DNA from 3 places in the Planifilum fimeticola genome. Region 3 is predicted to be linked to each of the others. Evidence: riboswitches for the same ligand, from Rfam matches in the RefSeq annotation. Region 3 holds a riboswitch; each other region holds the start of a gene.
The links. Region 3 has a riboswitch for S-adenosylmethionine ahead of metX (homoserine O-acetyltransferase MetX). Riboswitches for the same ligand answer to the same signal wherever they lie in the genome.
Positions count from the first base shown of each region.

Region 1: another riboswitch for S-adenosylmethionine. It lies ahead of CLV97_RS17195 (methionine ABC transporter ATP-binding protein); the one in region 3 lies ahead of metX (homoserine O-acetyltransferase MetX).
Region 2: another riboswitch for S-adenosylmethionine. It lies ahead of CLV97_RS12680 (nitrite/sulfite reductase); the one in region 3 lies ahead of metX (homoserine O-acetyltransferase MetX).

Region 1 covers NZ_PVNE01000048.1:900-7,876, reverse strand. Annotated here, with positions in the region: partial or broken gene CLV97_RS18690 (ABC transporter permease) at 1-101, opposite strand, end outside; gene CLV97_RS17215 (TetR/AcrR family transcriptional regulator) at 227-808, opposite strand; gene CLV97_RS17210 (APC family permease) at 1,415-3,028, shown strand; gene CLV97_RS17205 (MetQ/NlpA family ABC transporter substrate-binding protein) at 3,173-3,967, opposite strand; gene CLV97_RS17200 (methionine ABC transporter permease) at 4,029-4,685, opposite strand; gene CLV97_RS17195 (methionine ABC transporter ATP-binding protein) at 4,678-5,658, opposite strand; SAM riboswitch class I at 5,735-5,848, opposite strand; gene CLV97_RS17190 (ABC transporter permease) at 6,009-6,779, opposite strand; gene CLV97_RS17185 (ABC transporter ATP-binding protein) at 6,776-6,977, opposite strand, start outside.
Region 2 covers NZ_PVNE01000021.1:49,315-56,848, forward strand. Annotated here, with positions in the region: gene CLV97_RS12660 ((Fe-S)-binding protein) at 1-146, opposite strand, end outside; gene sat (sulfate adenylyltransferase) at 346-1,506, opposite strand; gene CLV97_RS12670 (phosphoadenylyl-sulfate reductase) at 1,506-2,240, opposite strand; gene CLV97_RS12675 (DUF3906 family protein) at 2,297-2,524, opposite strand; gene CLV97_RS12680 (nitrite/sulfite reductase) at 2,538-4,163, opposite strand; SAM riboswitch class I at 4,231-4,353, opposite strand; gene CLV97_RS12685 (hypothetical protein) at 4,690-5,526, shown strand; gene CLV97_RS12690 (SMI1/KNR4 family protein) at 5,582-6,202, shown strand; gene CLV97_RS12695 (SMI1/KNR4 family protein) at 6,240-7,534, shown strand, end outside.
Region 3 covers NZ_PVNE01000002.1:134,620-142,153, reverse strand. Annotated here, with positions in the region: gene CLV97_RS02100 (DUF1002 domain-containing protein) at 1-395, shown strand, start outside; gene sdhB (succinate dehydrogenase iron-sulfur subunit) at 633-1,382, opposite strand; gene sdhA (succinate dehydrogenase flavoprotein subunit) at 1,379-3,139, opposite strand; gene CLV97_RS02085 (succinate dehydrogenase cytochrome b558 subunit) at 3,155-3,802, opposite strand; gene metX (homoserine O-acetyltransferase MetX) at 3,991-5,088, opposite strand; SAM riboswitch class I at 5,178-5,323, opposite strand; gene CLV97_RS02075 (ABC transporter ATP-binding protein) at 5,472-6,488, opposite strand; gene CLV97_RS02070 (ABC transporter permease) at 6,501-7,421, opposite strand; gene CLV97_RS02065 (ABC transporter permease) at 7,423-7,534, opposite strand, start outside.

The DNA.
Region 1 (6,977 bases), on a different contig from region 3:
CCGGATAAAATAAAAACAAGCCAGGAGATTAACAACAAGATCATACCGATCATAAAAAAACGGAATTTGGCATGTTTCAATTCCCTTAATGCGAGAAACATAGGTCCACCTCTTCTGTATTTACTGGATGTGATACGCATCGATGTTGAGCCTAATGTTACAGAAGTGTAACTTTCGGCATAAAAATAATTGGATAGGCCCATTATAGGCCAAGGTTACACAAGTGTCAATTACATTTTCTTCTAAACATACCATAACAAAGAAACTCCTTGATCAAGTTCGTCCACGCTTCTTCCGGCAACTGAGACCGATTGGGAATATTGACCGTGTTAAAAATAAATCCAAGCAGGAGGTGATCGGGTAATTCCGGTTTTAGGATTTTTTCCTTTTTCCCCAATTGGATGAAGCTGTTTAAAAGAGCATACATTTTTTCATGTTGATGTTCTAACTGTTGCAATGTTTGATTGACTTTTTCATGCTTCGATTTCGGGATTTGGAATGCCAAGGAAAGGATCTGATGGATGTTGCTATATTTTAAAATGACTTTCAGTAAAAAGTCCAATTGATCTTCAAAACGGGGATATTCCCCGATTTTCTCAAGATCCTTCAGGAATCGTTCCATTTCAAAAGCCATATATTCCGTAATCAGCTCGTCTTTGTTGTTAAAATACTTGTATAAAGCCGCTCTGGTGATATTTAACTTCTCTGCGAGCAAACCAAAGTGAAATCCTGCATAGCCGTGTTGCAGCAATAGATGGTGGGTGAACTTATACAAATCCCTTTTCGTAAATTTACTTTCCCGTGCCATGATTTCACCCCTTTATATCATAAGTGAATTTGCTTAAGCGTTGCAAACACGTCGGAGTATTGCATTCAGTATAACATGCACGAAATTCTCCCCGCTTAACCAAAAGAGCCGCAAAACGGGACTGTTTTCGGGCATGAAAAAGTGAAAAAATAGCTCTCCTTTCTGTTTGATCACCTCGAGGATCGATTCCGGGGCTGCAACCGCCACCCGCCCCGGGTCGCCATTCGCTTTTCCGCCCTGCGACGATCTGAGGAGCAGTGGGAAGGCGGGATTCGGAGAGGACTCAAATGGTATTCGGGGGCTTTGTACCTTATCAGATATGCATAAACTTGATTTGGACAAGAAGATTTTTTATAAGAATTTTGTAATGTGTATATCTGAAATATGACGAACGATCGTTTGCAAAGCAAGGGAAAATCTCTTGTTTTCAATTTTATAAACAGTAAAAGGGGAAAAGGGGGCCTTGATGTCATCAGTTTGGTTAATAGAGATAATTTTTTGCAAAAGGTAAAATAATAGAATCGGCAAATCCGTTTGTGATATAATTCCCCCAATATACGCCGTGAGGCATTTCCCGAACCCTCATGCTGCCTCGCGGGTTGGGGAGTGGAGAAGGTGTCAGAGAAGAACGTGAAGAAGGAACTGGGAACTTTTGCCCTGTTGATGACGGGGCTGGGGACCATCATCGGTTCCGGATGGCTGTTCGGTGCCTGGAAAGCGGCATCCGTTGCCGGACCGGCCGCCATTATCGCGTGGATTTTGGGAATGATCGCCACGGTATTTATCGGGCTGACCTATGCCGAGCTGGGAACGATGTTTCCCCAGACGGGGGGAATGGTGCGCTATGCTCAGCATTCACACGGCCCCTTCGTCGGTTTTCTCTCCGGATGGGCCAACTGGATTGCGATTGTATCGGTCATCCCCGTGGAAGCGGTGGCTTCCGTTCAATATATGAGCTCGTGGCCCTGGGATTGGGCGGGGCGCCTTTATGACGGGAAGGAGCTGTCCTCGGCGGGACTGATCCTGGCCGGGGCGTTGATCATCGTGTACTTCCTCTTGAATTTCTGGACCGTTCGCCTGTTTGCGACTGCGAACAGCGCCATCACCGTGTTCAAACTGGTCGTCCCCCTTCTTACGGTGCTGGGGTTGATCGCTGCCGGCTTTCATACCGAAAACTTTACGAGCCATGGCGGTTTTGCCCCGTATGGATGGTCCGGAGTGCTGACGGCGGTGGCCACCTCCGGCGTGGTGTTCGCCTTCAACGGCTTCCAAAGCCCGGTCAACCTGGCGGGAGAAGCGAAAAACCCCAATCGCTCCATTCCGATCGCGGTGGTCGGGTCGATCCTGATGGCCGGCGGGGTCTACGTCCTGCTGCAAATCGCCTTCATCGGGGCCGTTTCCCCGGAGCAGGCCGCCAAGGGGTGGAGCGGCATCCACTTCAATTCACCCTTCGCCGACTTGGCGATCGCCCTCAATCTCAATTGGCTGGCGTTGCTCCTCTTTGCCGACGCCTTCGTTTCACCGTCCGGCGCGGGCGTCACCAACACCGCCACCACGGCGCGGATGGTTTACGGCATGAAGGAAAACGGCCACATGCCGAAGGTGTTCGGCGTGATTCACCCCATATACGGGGTGCCGCGGGCGGCCTTGTGTCTCAACCTGGCGGTTGCCTTCGTCTTCCTCTTTTTATTCCGCGGATGGGGATCCCTGGCGGAAGTGATTTCCGTCGCCACGCTGATCTCCTACGCGACGGGACCTGTTGCCGTCATGGTGCTGCGCCAAAGGGATACCGCGAACCGGCCGATCCGGGTGAAGGGGATGGGCGCGATCGCGCCGGTGGCGTTCATCCTGGCATCGTTGATCCTGTATTGGGCGACCTGGCCGCTGACGGGCAAGGTGGTTCTGATCATGGTGTTGGGCTTGCCGATCTATCTCTATTATCAGTCCAAAGAGGGCTGGGCCGATTTCATCCCCCGGTTGAAGGCGGGATTGTGGCTGATCGGATACCTCGCCTTCATGGTCCTGATTTCCTGTCTGGGCAGCGAGCGATTCGGCGGGCTCAACCTGATTCCCTACGGTGCCGACATGGTTCTGATTGCCGCGCTTGCTCTGGTCTTCTATTTCTGGGGCATCAAAAGCGCCCGGCCCTTCGATTCCGTCCGGGAAGGAGAAGGTGCGGAAAGAGCGGATCGCGTCGTTGTGATCGGGTTTCGTCAATGATGATTCGATTAGGGTTCCGTTCTCGACAAAAGAACGGAAGGGATTTTCCCTCGAACGGCACTGCGTGGAGTCGGGGAGAAACCTTCCTTTGGATTTGTGGTTTGACAAAAGCTAAGCCCTGCGCATGGAGCGCAGGGCTTTTCATCAAAAGGCCGGGACGACGGCGCCGTTGTATTTTTCCTCGATAAACTTCTTCACTTCCGGAGAGGTGAGGACTTCGGCCAGCTTTTGGATGGCCGGATCCTTTTCATTGCCTTTTTTGACGGCCAACACGTTCACGTAGGGGGAATTCTTGTCCTCGATGAACAGGGAATCCTTCACCGGATTCAGCTTGGCCTGAAGGGCGTAGTTGGTGTTGATGACCGCCACATCCACCTGATCCAGGACCCTCGGCAGGATGGCCGGTTCCAGCGCTTTGAATTTCAGCTTTTTCGGGTTGGATTGAATGTTTTGGAGGGTTTTGTCCCCGTCGCGGTTGTCCAGTTTAATCAGCCCTTGCTGATCCAGCAACAGCAGGACCCGGGTCATTTCGCTGGTGGCGTTGGGGATGGCGACGGTCGCGCCGTCGGGGATCTCCTCTTTGGATTTGTATTTTTTGGAGTAAGCCCCCATCGGTTCGATGTGAACCCCCGTCACCTTGACCAGATGCCATCCCTGCTCTTTGTTGGTGGATTCCATCCAGGGAATGTGCTGGAAGTAATTGGCGTCCAGTTCCCCTTCTTCCACCGCTTTATTGGGCAGGACGTAATCCTGGAAGACGCGCACCTCCAGCTGGATTCCCTCTTTTTCCAGCGTCGGCTTGATATGGTTCAGGATCTCGGCATGGGGCACCTGCGTGGCCCCCACGCGCAGTGTCGTCTTTTCCTGGCTGCCTCCTCCGCATGCGGCTGTTCCCAGCAGCAGAACGAGCGAGAGCAGTCCGAACCACCATTTTTTCATGATCGGATGCCTCCTTTTCCGAATGGGTCTGATGGCGATATTTCGGTTTATCGTTTGCCGTTTATCGTTTGTCGACGCGTCGCGCCAGCCGGTCGCCGCCCCACTGGACCAGCTGCACGAAGAGGACGAGCAACAGGCCGCAGGCGTACAGCATCTGGTCGTTGAAGGACTGGAATCCGAAGCGGTATGCGGCGTCGCCCAGACCGCCGCCGCCCACGATTCCCGCCATCGCCGAGAAGCTGATCAGGGCGACGCAGGTGACGGTCAGGCCGGAGATGATCGCCGGCTTGGCCTCCGGCAGCAGCACCTTCCGGACGATCTGCATCCGGGTGGCCCCCATGGCGAGGGCGGCTTCGATCACGCCCCGGTCGATTTCCCGGATGGCGGTTTCCACCATGCGCGCATAGAAGGGGGCGGCTCCCGCGATCAGGGGGATCGTGGCCGCCGTCGGACCGAGGGTGGTTCCCACGAGCAATTTGGACAAGGGAAAGAGGAAGAGGACCAGCACGATGAAGGGAACCGCCCGGAACAGGTTGACGATCACGCCCAGAATGCGTTGGAGCGTGACATGCTCCCAAAGGTGACCCTTGTCGGTGATGACCAGCAGCACGCCCAGGGGGATGCCGATCAAGGCCGAGAAGAAGGTGGAGATGGCCACCATGTATATGGTTTCCCCGGTTGCCTGCCACAACAATTGAGTGTCCAGTTGATCAAACATGCGAAATCACCCCGCGGTTTTCTCCCCGCTCGATGGCTTCCACGACTTCCCGAACGGCCTCCTCCGGCCCGCTGATCCGCAGCGCAACATGCTCGTCGCTTTCGACGGCATCGGGCAGGATGGTGGCGGTCACGCCCCGCTTGACCCGTTCGGCCAGCAGGCCCCAGAGGCGATCCAGGCGGTCGGAAGGAATCCGAATCAAGGCGGAGTGCTGTTCGGATTCCTCTTTTTCAGTGATCAGGGATTCCACAAATTGCCGGGTCACCGGGTGCTTCGGCTCCCGGAACAGGGCCTCCACGTCGCCCTGCTCCACGATCTTGCCATCCTCCATCACGGCCATGCTTTGGCACAGCCGCTTGACGACGCTCATTTCGTGGGTGATGACCACCATGGTGATCCCGGTGTCCCGGTGGATCTCTTTGAGAAGTTCCAGGATGGAAGAGGTGGTCTCGGGGTCCAGGGCCGACGTCGCTTCATCGCAAAGCAGCACGGTCGGATCGTTGGCCAGGGCCCGGGCGATGCCGACCCGCTGTTTCTGTCCGCCGGACAGTTGGGCGGGATAAGCGTTCGCCCGGTGGGTGAGTCCCACCCGTTCCAGCAGCGTGTCCACCTTTTCCCGGATCTCCTTTTTGGACCTTCCGGCCAGTTCCAGGGGGAAGGCTACGTTCTCCCAAACGGTGCGCGACCAGAGCAGGTGGAAGTGCTGAAAGATCATGCCGATTTTCTTTCGCGCTTCCCTCAGCTCGCGCTCACTGCTTTCGGAGATGGTGATCCCGTCCACCGTCACCCGGCCCGACGTGGGCTTTTCCAAGCCGTTGAGCAGGCGGAGCAGCGTGCTCTTTCCGGCGCCGCTGTGGCCGACGATGCCGAAGATTTCCCCGCGCTTGATTTCCAGATGAATATCCTTGAGGGCAACCACGTCTCCGTCCTTCGGAGAGCGGAATACTTTGCTCACATGATCCAGTGTGATCATCGATCCTCTCACCACCCGTTGAAGAAAAAATCCCTTCCTGCCAGAGCAGAAAGGGATCTTATATCTAAAATCGCCTCTCTCATCTGCCAGAACCGTTGGGCTCTGCAGGAATTGGCACCATTTCCGCACACAGACCGCGGACGGTTGCCGGGTTTCATCGGGCCAGTCCCTCCACCTCTCTGGATAAGAGCGCGCGTAATCGCCTTATGAAATTGTCAAGAAACATCCTACTACGACGCCCTTCGGCATGTCAACAGCATCGCGTTATTCCGAAATATATTAATTGTTTCGATTGCATGGGGTGACAGACTCGACCGGGAAAGTTTTAAAAAATTTTTCCCGGATCTCCTTCATATCAGGACATCCCGTTTGACAAAGGCCCACCAGGTGATCAGGTGAAACAGCGCGAAATGGATTGCCAGCACCGACAGGGAGTGACCGAGCGACATGCCCGGAAAGGGCGGGGAGTGGCCGAGGAAATAGGGGGACAGATCCAGATTGGCAAACAGCAGGTATTTTCCCCAGCTGACGCCCCACGTTTTCAATAATTCCGATAGAAATGCACCGGAAAAAAAGAGGAAGATGGACAACCCGACGGACAGGGTGCTGCTGCGGGACACGGCGGACAACATGAAGGCGAGGGAGGCGGTCACCATCACTTCCACTCCGTACAGTCCGTAGGTCGAAGCCAGGGATTTCAGCGATTCCAGGGCGTCTCCGGATCCCGTCCATCGAAAGAAGACCGCTCCGAACAGCAGGGAGGCCAGCAGCAGGACAGCCATGCCGGCCAAAAGAAAGGTGAGTACCGCCGCAAATTTGGACAGCAGGATTTTGGTCCGGCTCACGGGGCGGATGAGCAACAATTTCGCCGTTCCCCAGGAAAACTCGCTGGAGATGATATCCCCTGCGACGACCAGGGTGAATAATTGGACGATGAACAGCAGATGGGTGCAACCTTCGGCGAATTCCCACATGTCCACGGGGGCGCCGGAGACGAGGATCAATCGCTGCCCGATCGCCAAAAGGCAGACCGCCAGGATCAACAGCCCCCACATGACCAGGGTTCGCGTCCGGTCCATGATTTTCATCTGTTCGTTTCGGATCAGCGGTCCTAAGATCACGGCTTATCCCCTTCCGTCATTTCCAGGAAGCGTTCTTCCAGCGACTGTTCCATCCGGTGGATGGCGTACACCCGAACCCCGGCTCCGATCAACCGGCGGTTCAGTTCCGCGGTTTCCTCCCGCCGCAATCGGATCTCAAATCCGCCGGGGCATTCTTTCCATTCGCGATCCAACCCCAGTTGGAGCAATACCGACGGG
Region 2 (7,534 bases), on a different contig from region 3:
GTATTGAAGGCGGGCTGTCCGCAGCAGGTTGCCCCCTCGGGAACATCCACGTCGAAGCCGAGCCTGCGCAGCACCCGCACCATGCTGATGCCCACTTCCGGAAAAAACACATCGACAAGACAGGTTGCGAAGATGCCCACGCGCATACATTTCCCCCGATTTCCCGCATGGTGATTCCTTTTCGTTATGAAGAGAAAAGGTTTGCACAATTCAATTATAACACCCCCCTTTCGCCCCTGTCCGGTTGCAGAAAATCGACACAAAAAGGCCGGAGGGGAATCCTCCGGCATTGCCGACAAAAGATCGGCGATTTTATGGATTCTCTCGCCTCTACAACCCTATTGATCATCGAGACCCCTTGAGTCCCTCGATCAAGACCCGAACCACCTCCGGCCGGGAAAACTCCGGCGGCGGCATGATTCCCTCCTTCAACATGGCCCGCACCTTGGTGCCGGACAGAATGACGTGGTGCTCCTCGCCGTGGGGGCAGGTCTTGTAAGAGGCCATCCCGTCGCAGCGCTGGCAATAGAAGCTGTGCTCGAAGAAGAGGGGGATGATCCCCAGCTCCTCCGATCGGAATTCGTCGAAGATCCGTTGGGCGTCGTAGGTGCCGTAATAGTCCCCCACGCCGGCATGATCGCGCCCGACGATAAAATGGGTGCAACCGTAATTTTTGCGGGCCAGAGCGTGGAACACGGCCTCCCGGGGCCCCGCATAGCGCATCGCCGCCGGAAAGGCGGCAAACAACACGCGATCGCGCTGGTAGTAGTGATCCAGAATCACCTGGTAGCTTTTCATCCGAAGGTCCGCAGGGATGTCGTCCGACTTGGTCTCACCGATCAAGGGATTGAGGAAAAGTCCGTCCACCGTCTCCAAGGCCGCCTTTTGGATGTATTCGTGAGCCCGATGGATCGGGTTCCGGGTCTGAAAACCGACGATCCGGCGCCAGCCCCGTTCCCGAAACCGCCGCCGGGTGTCCGCCGGATCCAGGATGAATCGGCTGAAGACGCCGTGATCCGGCCGGTTCAGCACGCGAATCGGCCCCCCGGCCCGGAGGGGGGAAGAGCGGTACAGGCGATTCACGCCGGGATGATTCTCATCTTCGGTGCGGAACACCTCCCGCGCCTCTTTCCTCGGGTCGATCCGGTAAAGGCTCTCCACCTCCAGGACCGCATAGATCCTTCCGTCCTCCCCCCGGAGCGCCACCGGTTTTCCCTCCCGGATCTCCGAAGCGCGGTCTTCCGGAACCGGAAGGGTGATCGGAAGCGGCCAGACCGTTCCGTCCGCCAGGCGCATCCGGTCCCGGACCGAGAGATAATCCTCCTCCTTCAAAAATCCGTTGAGGGGAGAAAAAACCCCGGTGGCGATACATTCCAAATCGGAAAGGGTGACCGGTGAAACCTTCCAGCCGGGGAGTTCCTTCGCCCGTTTCAGCCAATCCTCCCTCTCCTCTTCGGCGGCCATCCGGTTGATCAATGTGCCGCCGTGAGGGGAGATGGTTTCCATCATTGCGAATCTCCTTTCCGGTTCGGGTGCAATCCGCACTCGGTTTTATCGAAACCGGCCCAGCGGCCTGCCCGAAAATCCTGGCCGGGTTTGACCGGAATGGTGCAAGGCTCGCACCCGATGCTGGGATACTGGCGATCATGAAGAGGATTGTAGGGAACATTCCGCTCCCGAATATAGGACCATACCTGATCATGGGTCCAATGGGCCAGGGGATTCAATTTGACCAGGCCGAAGGATTCATCCCACTCCACCACTTCCGCACCGGCACGGGTAGGGGATTGTTCCCGGCGGATGCCGGTGATCCAGGCGGAGTAGCCGGACAACACCTTTTTGAGGGGTTCCACTTTGCGCAGCCGGCAGCAGAGGTTGGGATCCCGCTCCCACAGCCGATCCCCCCACTTTTTCGCCTGCTGCTCCAGCGTCAAATCCGGCGAAACGCGGATAAACTTCTTTCCGTACCGCCGGGTCAGCCGGTCCCGGGTCTGATACGTCTCCGGAAAATGGAGGTCCGTATCCAGGTAGAAAATATCCACCTCCGGATCGATTCTCTGCAGCATATCCACGAGCGCCACATCCTCCGCCCCGAAACTGCACGCCAGGGCGATCTTCCGGGAACCGAATTTTTTGACTCCCCAGGCGATGATCTCCGAGGGATGGGCATCCCTCAAATCCTTCGCCGCCCTTTGAATCTCTTCCCGGCCCGCCTTGATTTGTCCGTCTGATTCGCTCATTCTTTGATCCCTCCCATTCATTCCATATTCGTATCCCTCCCCTTTGGTTCTCTCGATCACCAATCGGAGGCTTCCACCACAAACCCCCTTCCTTTTCCGGCGGACCGCTTCTCCACGATGACCATTTCAACCACCGGCGGCGCGGCGATTAAGTGACGGTCCAGCTCCTTCTCCGCCGCCGCAAAGGCCCCTTCATCGCTGGCGGCGAGGAGGATGACATGAACGGTTCCTTTTCCCTGAATTTCCGCGGACACTTTATAGAGAAAAAGCGCTTCCCGGTTCATCGGCGCCACCCCTTCAAGACGCCGATGCCCGGGACAGGATTTCATCAAAGCGCCTCTGGAGGGCGTCGATTCCCACCCGCCTCACAAAGCGCCAAAAGGGCTCTTCCGGCTCGCGGTGCTCCTTGTAAAAGAGAATCAGCTCCTTCAACACCGGTGCCACCCGGTCCGCCGGCACCCTTCCCTTAAGAGGGGTGTTGAAGGTCGCCCCTTCCCCCAGATGGCCGCCGACGGAAACGGTGTACGCCTCAATCATCCCGTCGACCGTCTTCATCTTTCCTCCCATGAGGCCGATGTCGGCAATCTGCTGCTGTCCGCAGGAATTGGGGCACCCGTTGATGTGCAAGCGGATCGGCGTATCCAGCTCCACCTGTTCGTCCAGATATTCAACCACCCGGCGCATCAGCCCCTTTGTTTCCGTCAGGGCCAGATTGCAGAACTGGATTCCCGTGCAGGAAACCGCATGGCCGACAAAGGGCTTGGGATAGGGCGTAAGCCGCTGGAGAAGGGATTCCGCCAGCAGATCATCCAGCCTCTCCTCCGGCACGTCGGGGATGATCAGGTTCTGGGTGTTGACGGTCCGCACCGAACCGGAACCGTATTCATCCACCAGATCGGCCAGTTGGAAAAACTCCTCCGCGGACGTCCGGCCCATCGGCACATTGAGTCCCACGTAGAAGTAACCTTTCTGTTTCTGGGGATGGACTCCGGTGAAATATCCCGCATTCCAGCCGACCAGCCGGTCCTTCCCCCGGGACGGATACGGACCGATGTACGTCTCGAGCACCTCCAGGAATTTTTCCGCACCCCAGTCCGCCACGAGGAATTTGAGCCGGGCCCGGTGCCGCTTTTTTCGATAACCGTAATCCCGGAACACCCGGGTCACGCCCACGGCCACCTCCACCACCTGTTCCGGAAGGACAAACAGGTCCAGTTGCTTCGCCATGTGCGGACGGGAGGAGAGGCCGCCGCCCACCCATACGTGGAAACCGACCGCCTCCTTCCCGCCGATCTCCTTGACCGCCGGCGTGAAGGCGAGATCGTGGATCTGGGCGTTCGCCGCGTTGTAGACATTGGACGAGACGGAAATTTTGTATTTCCGGGGCAAATTGGAAAACTCCCGGTTGAGAAGAAAGGTGCGCTCCAATTCCTCGACGATGGGACGGGTGTCGATCAGCTCATGGGGATCGATCCCGGCCAGGGGATTGCCCACGATGTTTCGGGGGCAGTCCCCGCAGGCCTCGTAAGGATGGAGTCCCACTTCCTCCAGACGGCGGAAAATGTCCGGAATCTGCTCGATGCGCAACCAGTGGTACTGAACCGACTGGCGGGTCGTGACGTCGATCAGCCCCCGGCCGTACTCCCGGGCCAGCTCCGCCAGCACACGCACCTGCCGGGTATCCAACACGCCGGACGGGATGCGGACCCGCATCATGAAATGGCCGTCCTTGGGGCGCTGCTGATAGATGCCCGCCCATTTCAGACGGGTGAAATCCTCCTCGGGAATCGATTCGTATCCCGACTTCGCCCATCGGTAAATGTCCTGAATGACATCCAGACCGTCCTTTTTCAGCTTCAGCCGTTCCACCTCATTCAGTTCCGCCGCATTCTCCTCCCATTTCCACTTCCGTCGCTCGGCCATGGCTCACTCCCCCTTTTTTAAATAAAAAATCCCTCTCCCTGAGAAGAGGAAAAGGAATGGTTTTCCCTCCTCATCTTCAGGGACCATGGTGCCCCACCGGAATTGGCACCGTGTCCCGCCCTCGAAACGGAAGGCGGGACGGGTTGCCGAGGCTTCATCGGGCCGGTCCCTCCGCCTCTCTGGATGAGGTATCGATTGGAATATATTAAAACTGACCTACTTAATCATCTATTAAACCCAATAAAGTAGGTTTATTAACTATGTTTTATTCACAGGATATCTTGAGTCCCTGAACATGTCAACAGAAAAATCGCAAAAACCATCCCCTAAACCCTGGACGGTTTCCAGAAACAACCCGCGGAGGCGGGCGAATACAGGAACGAAGTGGTCCAACGCGCGGTGAACGATGGATGAACCGGCGCTCATGAAACCCGTCAGGACAAGAAAAAGACCCGTACGCGTCGCGACGACAGGGTGCGGATGTTGTCAGCAAAATCAAAAGAAAAACCCGCATGCAAAGAGGAGATTGCAGGAAACGCAGGGAATCAAGAAAAAATCGAAGGAAAGGACGGAGGATGCTGTGCACCGCTTGGTCAGCCGTTTTGAAGAATGGAACAACGACATGTATTTCATGGAAGTGTGCGGGGACCGGATTGTCGTGAACCATCACTACTCCGGGATCAAGATTCTGAACCTACAGCTGGAACCCGTCGATGAGCTGAACCTTTTTGATGGCGTGATGATCTACCATGCCTATTCCGACGGGGATAAAAAGCGGATGGTGCTTTATTGCGCCGAGAACGGCTGTCTGGTCCCGGTGGATCTCGCGGAAATGAAGTCCGCCGTCATTCCGCTGGAAGGAGCAATGCGGCAAACGGTCTTCTCACCGGTTCACAGATGGCAGGAAAAGGAACTGTTGTTGCTGGATTATTCCGGAAACCCATATCGAGTGGATCTTTCCGAAGGCCACGTCCGGTTTTGCACCGAAAAAGCCGGGATGTTCGGAAATACCGCGTCCCTGATCCGTCAGCACCGGTTGATCCACTTCGAAGACGGAATGCTGGTGCTGGAAACGCCCTCCGGTGAGAACATCAGGGTTTTTGACCTGACGGGCCGTCTGATCACGGAGGTCGGGAAGCCGGAAGGAAATTGGCACAGCGCGGTTTACCATGACGGCGGTTTGATCTTCGCGAGTGAAACCCGGATTGTCGGCGTGCGAAATCACGCGACCCGGTTTGTTCTGGAGCCGGAGCCGTCGGAATATTTTCTGAAAGTCAAAATGACCGGAGACCGCCATCTGTGGGTCCTGTCTTCCGACCCATCCCACCCCGAAAAGAGCCGCATCAGCCAATATCGGGTGTAAATTGCCCTTCTTTTGATTCCGCGGACGGCGAGTGATTTCAAAAAGGCAGACAGGATTGGGCACCCGCGTGGACCGGTCTGTCGTCAATCAGATTGAAGGAGTGAACCGCTTGCTTCATCATTTCGACTTCGGGCAAGGGAAGGTGGTCCTGGGCAGTTTGTTTCTCGATCCGGATCTTTCCTTTGCGGATCAGGAGCTCAGGCTGAGCGAAGACATGCTGATCGTCCAATATCAGCATGGAAAATATGTGCTGGACGTGGGACATGTTCCCCAATACGAGGGAGATTACCGGCTGCGCGTCATGATTCTCGGCCGGTACCGGGAACCGCTCCGCATGTGGTTTGTGGCCACGTTTGAGGAGCTGAGACGGAAAATCGATGAAGCGGTGCGGCTGATTCACGGATGGATGGAACGTCCGGAAGAGATCCGTGTCTATTCTCAAGTATTTCCCGCCCCTGATTCATCCGCTTCCAAGGCGGACCGGCTGCTGGGGAACATCGAGATTGCGTGGGAAGCTTTTCAGCCGCGAAACGCCACTTCCGAAATGGTGGAGAAGGTGGAAACGGAATGGGGTGTGCGGCTTCCGGACCGGCTGAAGGAGGTCATTCAACATTGTGACGGAGGGGGACCGATTCCTTCGGCTTTTCCGATGGATGAGAGAGAGAGGGAAAGTTGAGAAGCTGTTGTCCTTTCATCCGGAGGCCCCGGATTATGTGCTGCGGATTTACAAGAAACTGAAAGGCCGGTTGCGGGAGCGGGTTTTTCCTGTGGCCAGATTGTATTGGGATGATTTTTTGTGTCTGGATTACAGGAAAGGAACGGAGCCTCGCATCGTGATGTTTGATCCCGAGGAATCGGAGACGATTTCCATCGCCGACGGGGTTGAGGAATTCCTGGCGTCGCTCGACTCGGAGCGGGAAGGAATTCCGGTTTGGGAGGATTCCCCGGAAGAGAAGCGGTACGGGATGGAAGAGATCCTGGCAGCGCTTCGGCGGCTGGAATCGGAGGCGGAATGTTCTCTTCCCTTGATGCTCAAAAAAACCGTGTTGCACCACCACGGCGCGGGAGCCTTGTTCCGTTATTTCATCCATGAGGGCGGAATGGAAGCATTCAACCGGCTTCTGCCGGTCGTGCCGGAAGATCTGCCGGACAGCATGCTGAGCGTATATCGAACCTGGTTTGCCGGAACCTCCATGTGTCCGGTGGCCGAATGCCCGGATCACAGATACTTGTGTCTGGACCTCTCGGGCGTGCAACAGCGAATGGTCCTGGTGGATGTCAAGGAAAGAACGATACAAGAGGTGATCGAGCATCCGGGACGGTTCTTCCGGTATCTCGATTTCGGCCCGTCCCGAAGGGATTGGTTTGATGCCTTCCATTTCGGAAACGAACGGGTACTGGATCGAAGTTTCCGCATCGATCCGGCACTTCCCCTGGAGGATCAGCCGGAGCAGGTGAAAGAAACCCGGCTCAAAGTGGAATATGAGGGAGGCCGGCTGGTGCTGGAAGTCAGCCCGCTTGTTTATCCTCAGACAACCAACTTGCGTGTTTCCGTGAGGGGGGAGTACCGCGAGCCTTTGTTTTCCCGCTGCAGCGGTAGTCTGGAGGAAATCGGGGAATCGATCCGGGAAGCCCTGGATCGGATTCGGGAATGGAAAGACCTGCAGGTGAAAGAGCGGATGATCACCTTTCCGGCCGGTTCCGTCAAGTCCGTGACGGACAGGTTGCTCGGTGAAAAGGAGATCTGTTGGGAAAGCATCCATCCGCCCGTTTCTTTGGAACAGGTGGAGGACTTGGAGGAAAAGTGGGGCGTCCGGCTTCCGGATTTGCTGAGAGACCTCATGCTGCGGATGGGTGGGGGCGGTCCCGTCCCCGAGGCCTTTGAAGTTTCCGGTCAGCGGATGAAACGATTCGGATCCTTGTTTCGGCCCGATGATTCGGGTTCTTTGAATGCCATGGAAACGTTTCGGCGATGGAAGCACCGGCTTCCCGACAATGTGTTCCCGTT
Region 3 (7,534 bases):
TGGCCAACGAAGAAATGGTCCGGACCTCTCAGCTGGGGGAGAAAATCGGAGATCCGGACAAGGCGGCCCAGTTCATGATGGATCTCAAACAGAAGGTGGCGGAAGAAAAACCCGATACGCCGGCGGAGTTCCGCGATCTCATCATCAACGTTTCCAATGAATACAACATCAATCTGAGCGAGAAGGACATCGATCAGCTCACCCAATTGCTTCAACGGCTGTCGGAGCTGAATATTGACTGGGGTGCCCTGAGCGATCAGGTCAAAAAGCTTCGGGACAACCTGGATGAAATCCTCAACTCCGAACAGACGAAAGGTTTCCTGGAAACTCTGCTGGACTGGCTCGCCAGCCTGCTGGATGCCCTGAAGGAAATCTTCTCCTCGGACAGCGCCTGATGTCCTGAAATCGGCCAAAGGGGAGGCGGGAAAAAACCCGCCTCCCCTTGCTGTTGGCACAATTTCAGGAGGGAGCGATTTTTCGCCGATCTCCTGTTGCATGGAGCCGAGACGAAAAATCACCTCCCATTAACAGACCTGAAGTCCGTAAGCATCGTGAGAATGGCGGGAAAAAAACCGCCTCCCTTTGGCTGCGTTGGAATAAAAAACCCCCCATTCGGGGGGGAGTGAAACAGATCAGTTGGAAAGCCATTTGCGGAAGAGAAATCTGGTGGCCTCCCGGTTCATCGCGGCGATCGATGTGGTCAGCGGAATTCCCTTCGGACAGGACTGCACGCAGTTCTGCGAGTTCCCGCATTCCTGCAATCCACCCTCGCCCAGGAGGGCTTCCAGCCGCTCGTCCTTGTTCATGGCCCCGGTCGGGTGAGAGTTGAACAGCCGGACTTGGCTGATCACGAAGGGCCCCATGAAATTGGAACGGGAATTCACATTGGGGCACGCTTCCAGGCAGACACCGCAGGTCATGCACTTGGACAACTCGTAGCGCATCTGGCGCTCCGTCTCCGGCATGCGCGGCCCCGGCCCCAGATCATAGGTGCCGTCGATGGGAATCCAGGCTTTGACCCGCTTCAGCGCATCAAACATCCGGCTGCGGTCCACGATCAGATCCCGGACAACGGGGAAGGTCCGCATCGGTTCCAGCCGGATGGGCTGTTCCAGGTGATCGATCAAGGCGGTGCACGCCTGACGCGGTTTCCCGTTGATCACCATCGAGCAGGCGCCGCACACCTCTTCCAGGCAGTTGGATTCCCAGACCACCGGAGTGGTTTTTTCCCCTTTGGCGTTGACCGGATTCCGTTGAATCTCCATCAGCGCCGAAATGATGTTCATGTTCTTCCGGTACGGCAGCTTGAACTCCTCCGTGTACGGCTGTTCATTCGGCCCAGCCTGGCGGGTGATGATGAGATGCACCGTCTGTTCGCTCATTGTTTCGCCGCCTCCTCTTTCGCCACGTCGTACCGGCGCGGGCGCGGTTTGATCAGGGAAACGTCCACAGGCTCATAGTCAAACTCCGGACCGTCGGGGGTGTATGTCGCCTTGGTGGTCTTCAGCCATTCTTCGTCGTTCCGCTCCGGATATTCCGGTTTGTAATGGGCACCGCGGCTTTCATTTCGATGATAAGCCCCCAGGGTGATCACCCGGGCCAGCTGCAACATGTTCCACAGCTGACGGGTAAACGAGGCGGCCTGGTTGCTCCACCGGCTGGTGTCGATCATGCTGATCCGCTTGTACCGCTCCATCAATTCCTGAATCTTCTCGTCCGTCTTCAACAGCCGGTCGTTGTAACGGACCACCGTCACATTGTCGGTCATCCATTCGCCCAGTTCCTTGTGCAGCTGATAGGCGTTTTCATTACCGTCCATCTTGAGGATTTGTTCGTATTTTTCCTCTTCCTTTTTGCGGTATTGCTCAAACAGGGTGGACGGCAGATCCTCCGCCGACTTTTCCAGCCCGCGGACGTACTTGATCGCATTGGGACCGGCCACCATCCCCCCGAAGATGCAGGAGAGGAGGGAGTTGGCCCCGAGGCGGTTGGCTCCGTGGTACTGATAATCGCATTCTCCCGCGGCGAACAGGCCGGGAATGTTGGTCATGTGGTTGTAGTCCACCCAAAGACCGCCCATCGAGTAATGGACCGCCGGGAAGATCTTCATCGGAACCTTCCGCGGATCTTCGCCCATGAACTTCTCGTAGATCTCGATGATCCCGCCCAGCTTGATGTCCAACTCCTTGGGATCCTTGTGGGAGAGGTCCAAATAGACCATGTTCTCCCCGTTGATCCCCAGCTTCATGTCGACGCACACCTTGAAGATGGCCCGGGTGGCGATATCCCTCGGAACCAGGTTCCCGTAGGCGGGATACCATTCCTCCAGGAAATACCAGGGTTTGCCGTCCTTGTAGGTCCAGACCCGGCCCCCTTCCCCGCGGGCCGACTCCGACATCAGCCGGAGCTTGTCATCCCCAGGAATGGCCGTCGGGTGAACCTGAATAAACTCCCCGTTGGCGTAAATCGCTCCCTGCTGATAAACGGCACTGGCCGCGGTTCCGGTGTTGATCATCGAGTTGGTCGATTTGCCGAAGATGATCCCCGGTCCGCCGGTGGCCAGAATCACCGCATCCGCCGGGAAGGCGCGGATTTCCCCGCCCCGCAGATCCTGGGCGACGATCCCCCGGCAGCGGCCTTCATCGTCCAAAACGGCGGACAAAAACTCCCAATGCTCAAACTTGGTGACGCGTCCGGCCACTTCATAGCGCCGCACCTGTTCATCCAGCGCGTACAGCAGCTGCTGACCCGTCGTCGCGCCGGCATAGGCGGTCCGATGGTGCTTGGTGCCGCCGAACCGGCGGAAGTCAATAAGCCCTTCCGGCGTCCGGTTGAAGGGAACTCCCATCCGGTCCATCAGATAGATGATGCCCGGCGCCGCTTCACACATCGCCTTGACGGGCGGTTGGTTGGCCAGGAAGTCCCCTCCGTAAACGGTGTCGTCAAAGTGTTCCCAGGGCGAGTCTCCCTCCCCCTTGGTGTTGACCGCACCGTTGATTCCGCCCTGCGCACAGACGGAATGGGAACGCTTTACGGGAACGATGGAGAACAGTTGAACGTCGGCGCCCGCTTCCGCCAGTTTGATGGTGGACATCAGACCGGCCAAGCCTCCGCCGACGACGATGACCTTCTCGTTCATTGGCAGTGCCCCCTTTTAAAACTGTGCCGACTGGGCCATGAATTCTGGGTCAACAAAGGCAAACAGGGCCCGAATGCCGATGTACGACACGACGACGAACACGACGGCCCACACCCAGGTGGAAACGGCTTGGGCGCGGGGTCCCACGGTGATCCCCCAGCTGACCAGGAAGGACCACATGCCGTTGCTGAAGTGGAAAACCGCGGCGACGACTCCGATCACATACAGAGCGAAGGTGAAATTGTTGGACAAAATCTCGTTCATCCGCATGCCCACTTCGTTCGCGGCCAAGTCGTTCAAAGCGACGTAAATCCGGGTCTCCCAGACGTGCCAACCGACGAAGATGAAGGTGATCACTCCGGTCACCCGTTGCAGCATGAACATCAGGTTCCGGAAGTAACCGTAGTTGGTCACATTGTTCTTCGCCTGGAAGGCGACATACAGCCCGTACACCCCGTGATACAAAAGGGGAAGGAAAATGAAGAAGATCTCCAAAAAGAGCAGGAAGGGAATGTCCCACAGCCATTCCACCTGCTCGCGGAAAGCGTCAGCTCCCCGGGTGGCATAATAGTTCGTCAATAGATGCTCGAGCAAAAAAAATCCCACCGGTATGACACCCAACAGCGAGTGCAGCCGACGGTTGAAGAAACTGGAGTGATTCATTGCCAGGCCCCCCATAAACCTGAGTGCTTCTCCTATGTTACCCTACTTTCCAAAAAAGCTGCACAGACGGCAGCACATTCATAAAAATCATCGTCAAAATGAAAACCGCTTTTTGGAAAGGGGTTTCACAGAGTGAATAAATACATTCCTATTGTACTCCCACTGCGTGGGAGCGTCAAGGAGACCCCTCAGCCCCCTTCTCCCAGGAAACGCCGAATCGGCGGGCCCACCTGGTCAAATTCGACCAAAAAGGCGTCATGACCGTAATGGGAATGAATTTCTTCCAGCAAAGACCGCTTCCCCAGCCGTTGAAGCAGGAAGTGAATCTTTCGCTGCTCCCGGATCGGAAACAGAATGTCTTCCCGGATGCCGATCACCAACACATCGGACTGGATCCGGGACAGCGCCCGCTCCACCCCTCCTCGTCCCCGCCCGATGTCGTGCAGATCCATCGCCTTGAGGAGATACAAATAGCTGTTCGCGTCGAAGCGGCGGACCAGCTTCTCCCCGTGATATCGCAGGTAGCTTTCCACCTGAAACATCGAATCCATCCGGGTAATGGGGCCGTCGTCCTGGATCCGACGGCTGAACCGCTCCTCAAAAAGGGTTTCGGTCCGGTAGGTGACCATCCCCATCATCCGGGCAATGGCCAAACCCTTTCGGGGCCCGGGCCCGGGATAATAATTTCCGCCCTTCCATTCGGGATCCGCCAAGATCGCCTGGCGACCGATGTCGTTGAAGGCGATCCCCATCGGAGAGAAGGCGGCGGAAGTGGCGATCGGGATCATCCGCTCCACCGTTTCAGGGTACATGATGCCCCATTCCAGCACCTGCATCCCGCCCATCGAACCGCCGATCACCGCCGCAATTTTGGAGATGCCCATTTTCTCCAGGCAGCGCCGCTGGGCGCGGACCATATCCCGAATCGTCACCACGGGAAAAGAAGACCCGTAGGGACGCCCCGTCTCCGGATCGATCGACGAAGGACCGGTGCTTCCGGCGCATCCGCCCAGAACATTGGTCGTGATCACAAAATAGCGGTTGGTATCGATATACCCGCCCGGTCCGATCAGCCCGTACCACCATCCGGGGTGATCCTCATCCCCCACCGTGTGGGCATCGCCTGTAAGCGCATGACAAACAAGGATCACGTTGTCCCGGGATTCGTTTAAGGTCCCGGCGGTCTCCACGGCGATTTCCACCTGCTTAAGGCGCCGGCCGCACTCCAAATCCATCGGACCGATCGAAACCGTCAGCTTTTGCGGGCAGTTGACGGTTGTCGCCACATCCATCCTCCCCCTTCCGGAAAAGCAAGCGCCCTCTTCGATCAGAAGAGGGCGCGGGACCGCTAATGGGTAGAATTCCGTTCCGCCTCTTCTCATCTCTCAGGACCCGAGGGTCCTGCAGGAATTGGCACCTTTCCCCTCGTCCGGATCAAGCTCAATCCGGCCGTTCCCTGGACGGGAGCGGGGTGGTTGCCGGGCTTCATAGGGCCAGTCCCTCCGCCACTCTGGATAAGAAGACGCCTATTGAATTTTCTGTTATCATACGACAATTTAAAGGGGTGTGTCAAGGCCGTGCCATCGGGTCCGAAAGGGGCGGCCAAAGGCCCTCCCCTTTTCCGTCCCGTGGCAGAGCATCTTGCGCAGAAGAGCATTCGCGGGGAAACTCACTTCGCCGAGATGTTCACCCGAAGATTTCGATCCACGCGTGGCGCCTGGGGATGCTCCAGCCAGCAATATACCCCGTGGCTGGGAGAGACATCGGTCTTCTCCGGCATCGTGCTGTGGCAGATGTTCATCGTATGAGGGCAACGGTCGGCGAAGGGGCATCCCTGCGGCGGCTTGAACAGGTCCGGCGGGGAACCCGGGATCGACTGCAATTCCCCGTCCCGTTTCATATCCAGCCGGGGCATGGAGTTGAGCAGTCCCCAGGTGTAGGGATGGCGGGGACGGTAGAAAATCTCCTCCACCGTTCCGTACTCCACCACTTTCCCGCCGTACATGACGGCCACCTTGTGAGCGGTTTCGGCCACCACTCCCAGATCGTGGGTGATCAGGATGATCGCCGTTCCCGTTTTTTCCTGCAGCTCCTTCATCAGTTCCATGATCTGCGCCTGGATGGTCACGTCCAGGGCGGTGGTGGGTTCGTCGGCGATGAGGATTTTCGGATTGCACGCCATGGCCATGGCGATCATCGCCCGCTGCCGCATCCCGCCGCTGAACTCGTGGGGATACTGATCCACCCGCTTTTCAGGAGTGGGAATTCCCACCAGGCGAAGCATTTCGATCGCCCGCTCCCGGGCCGCCTGCTTCTCGATCCCCTGGTGCCAGATCAATCCTTCCATGATCTGCTTGCCCACGGTCATCGTCGGGTTGAGGGAGGTCATCGGATCCTGGAAGATCATGCCGATCTCCGAGCCCCGGATGCCGAACATCTCCTTTTCGGACAGGGACAGGAGATTCTTTCCGTCAAAGCGGATCTCCCCCTCCTTAATGATGCCCGGCGGCGTCGGAATCAGCCGCATGATCGACTGGGCGGTGACGCTTTTTCCGCTCCCCGACTCGCCGACGATGGCCAGGGTCTCCCCCTTTTCGAGGGAGAAGCTGACTCCGCGGACCGCGTGTACTTCTCCTCCGTAAGTCTGAAACGACACATGCAGATTATCCACTTCCAAAAGAGCCATGTTCTCCCTCCTTTACTTGCGCATTCTCGGATCCAGGGCATCCCTCAGGCCATCGCCGAGCATATTGAAGGCCAACAGCGTCAGGCTGAGGAAAAAGGCGGGGAAGAAGAGACGCCACCACTCACCCGACAAAATCACCGCCGTCGCATCGTCGATCATCGTCCCCCAGCTGGCGAAGGGCGCCTGCACCCCCAGCCCGAGGAAACTCAGGAACGCCTCGGCGAAAATGGCGTTGGGGACGGTGTAGGTCAAAAGAACAATGATCGGTCCCAGAGAGTTGGGGAGCAGATGCTTGGACAAGATCCACCGGCCGCTCGCCCCCAGGGTTCGGGCGGCGAGCACGTACTCCTGCTCCTTCAGCTGCAGGACCTGCCCCCGCACCAGACGGGCCATGCGCAACCAGCCGGTAACCGACAAGGCGATGATGATCGTCAGGACGCCGGGCTCCATCACGACCAGCAGGAGAATCACGATCAACAGGTACGGAAGGCCCCACAGGACGTCGACGATCCGCATCATGATCTCGTCGGTCCGCCCGCCCTTGTAGCCGGAAATGCCGCCGTAGAGCACACCGACGATCAAGTCGATCAATCCCGCCGCCAATCCGATCAGCAGCGACACGCGGGCGCCGTACCAGGTGCGGACGAACATATCCCGCCCCAGATCATCGGTCCCGAACCAGTGCTCACCGGAGGGTTCCAGGTTTTTTCCCGTTTCCAGGTTTTGTTCGTAATAGGTGTATTCCACCATATAGGGTCCGAAAATGGCCATCACGGCGAGAAGTACGAGGATGATAAGACCCGCCATCGCCATCCAGTTCTTCTTCAGACGCAACCAGGCATCCTGCCAGTAGGTAAGGCTGGGCCGCGCAATGGCCTCCGCCTCCGCCTCGCGGCGCGGCGCCGGCTCAAAAGCTTCTGCAGGCAAAGACATATCAGTTCGCCCCCCTTCCGCCGATCTTGATTCGCGGATCCACCCACGTGTAGGCGATGTCCACCAGCAAATTGACCAGGAGAAGCAGCGCGGAGTAGAAGACGGTCACGCCC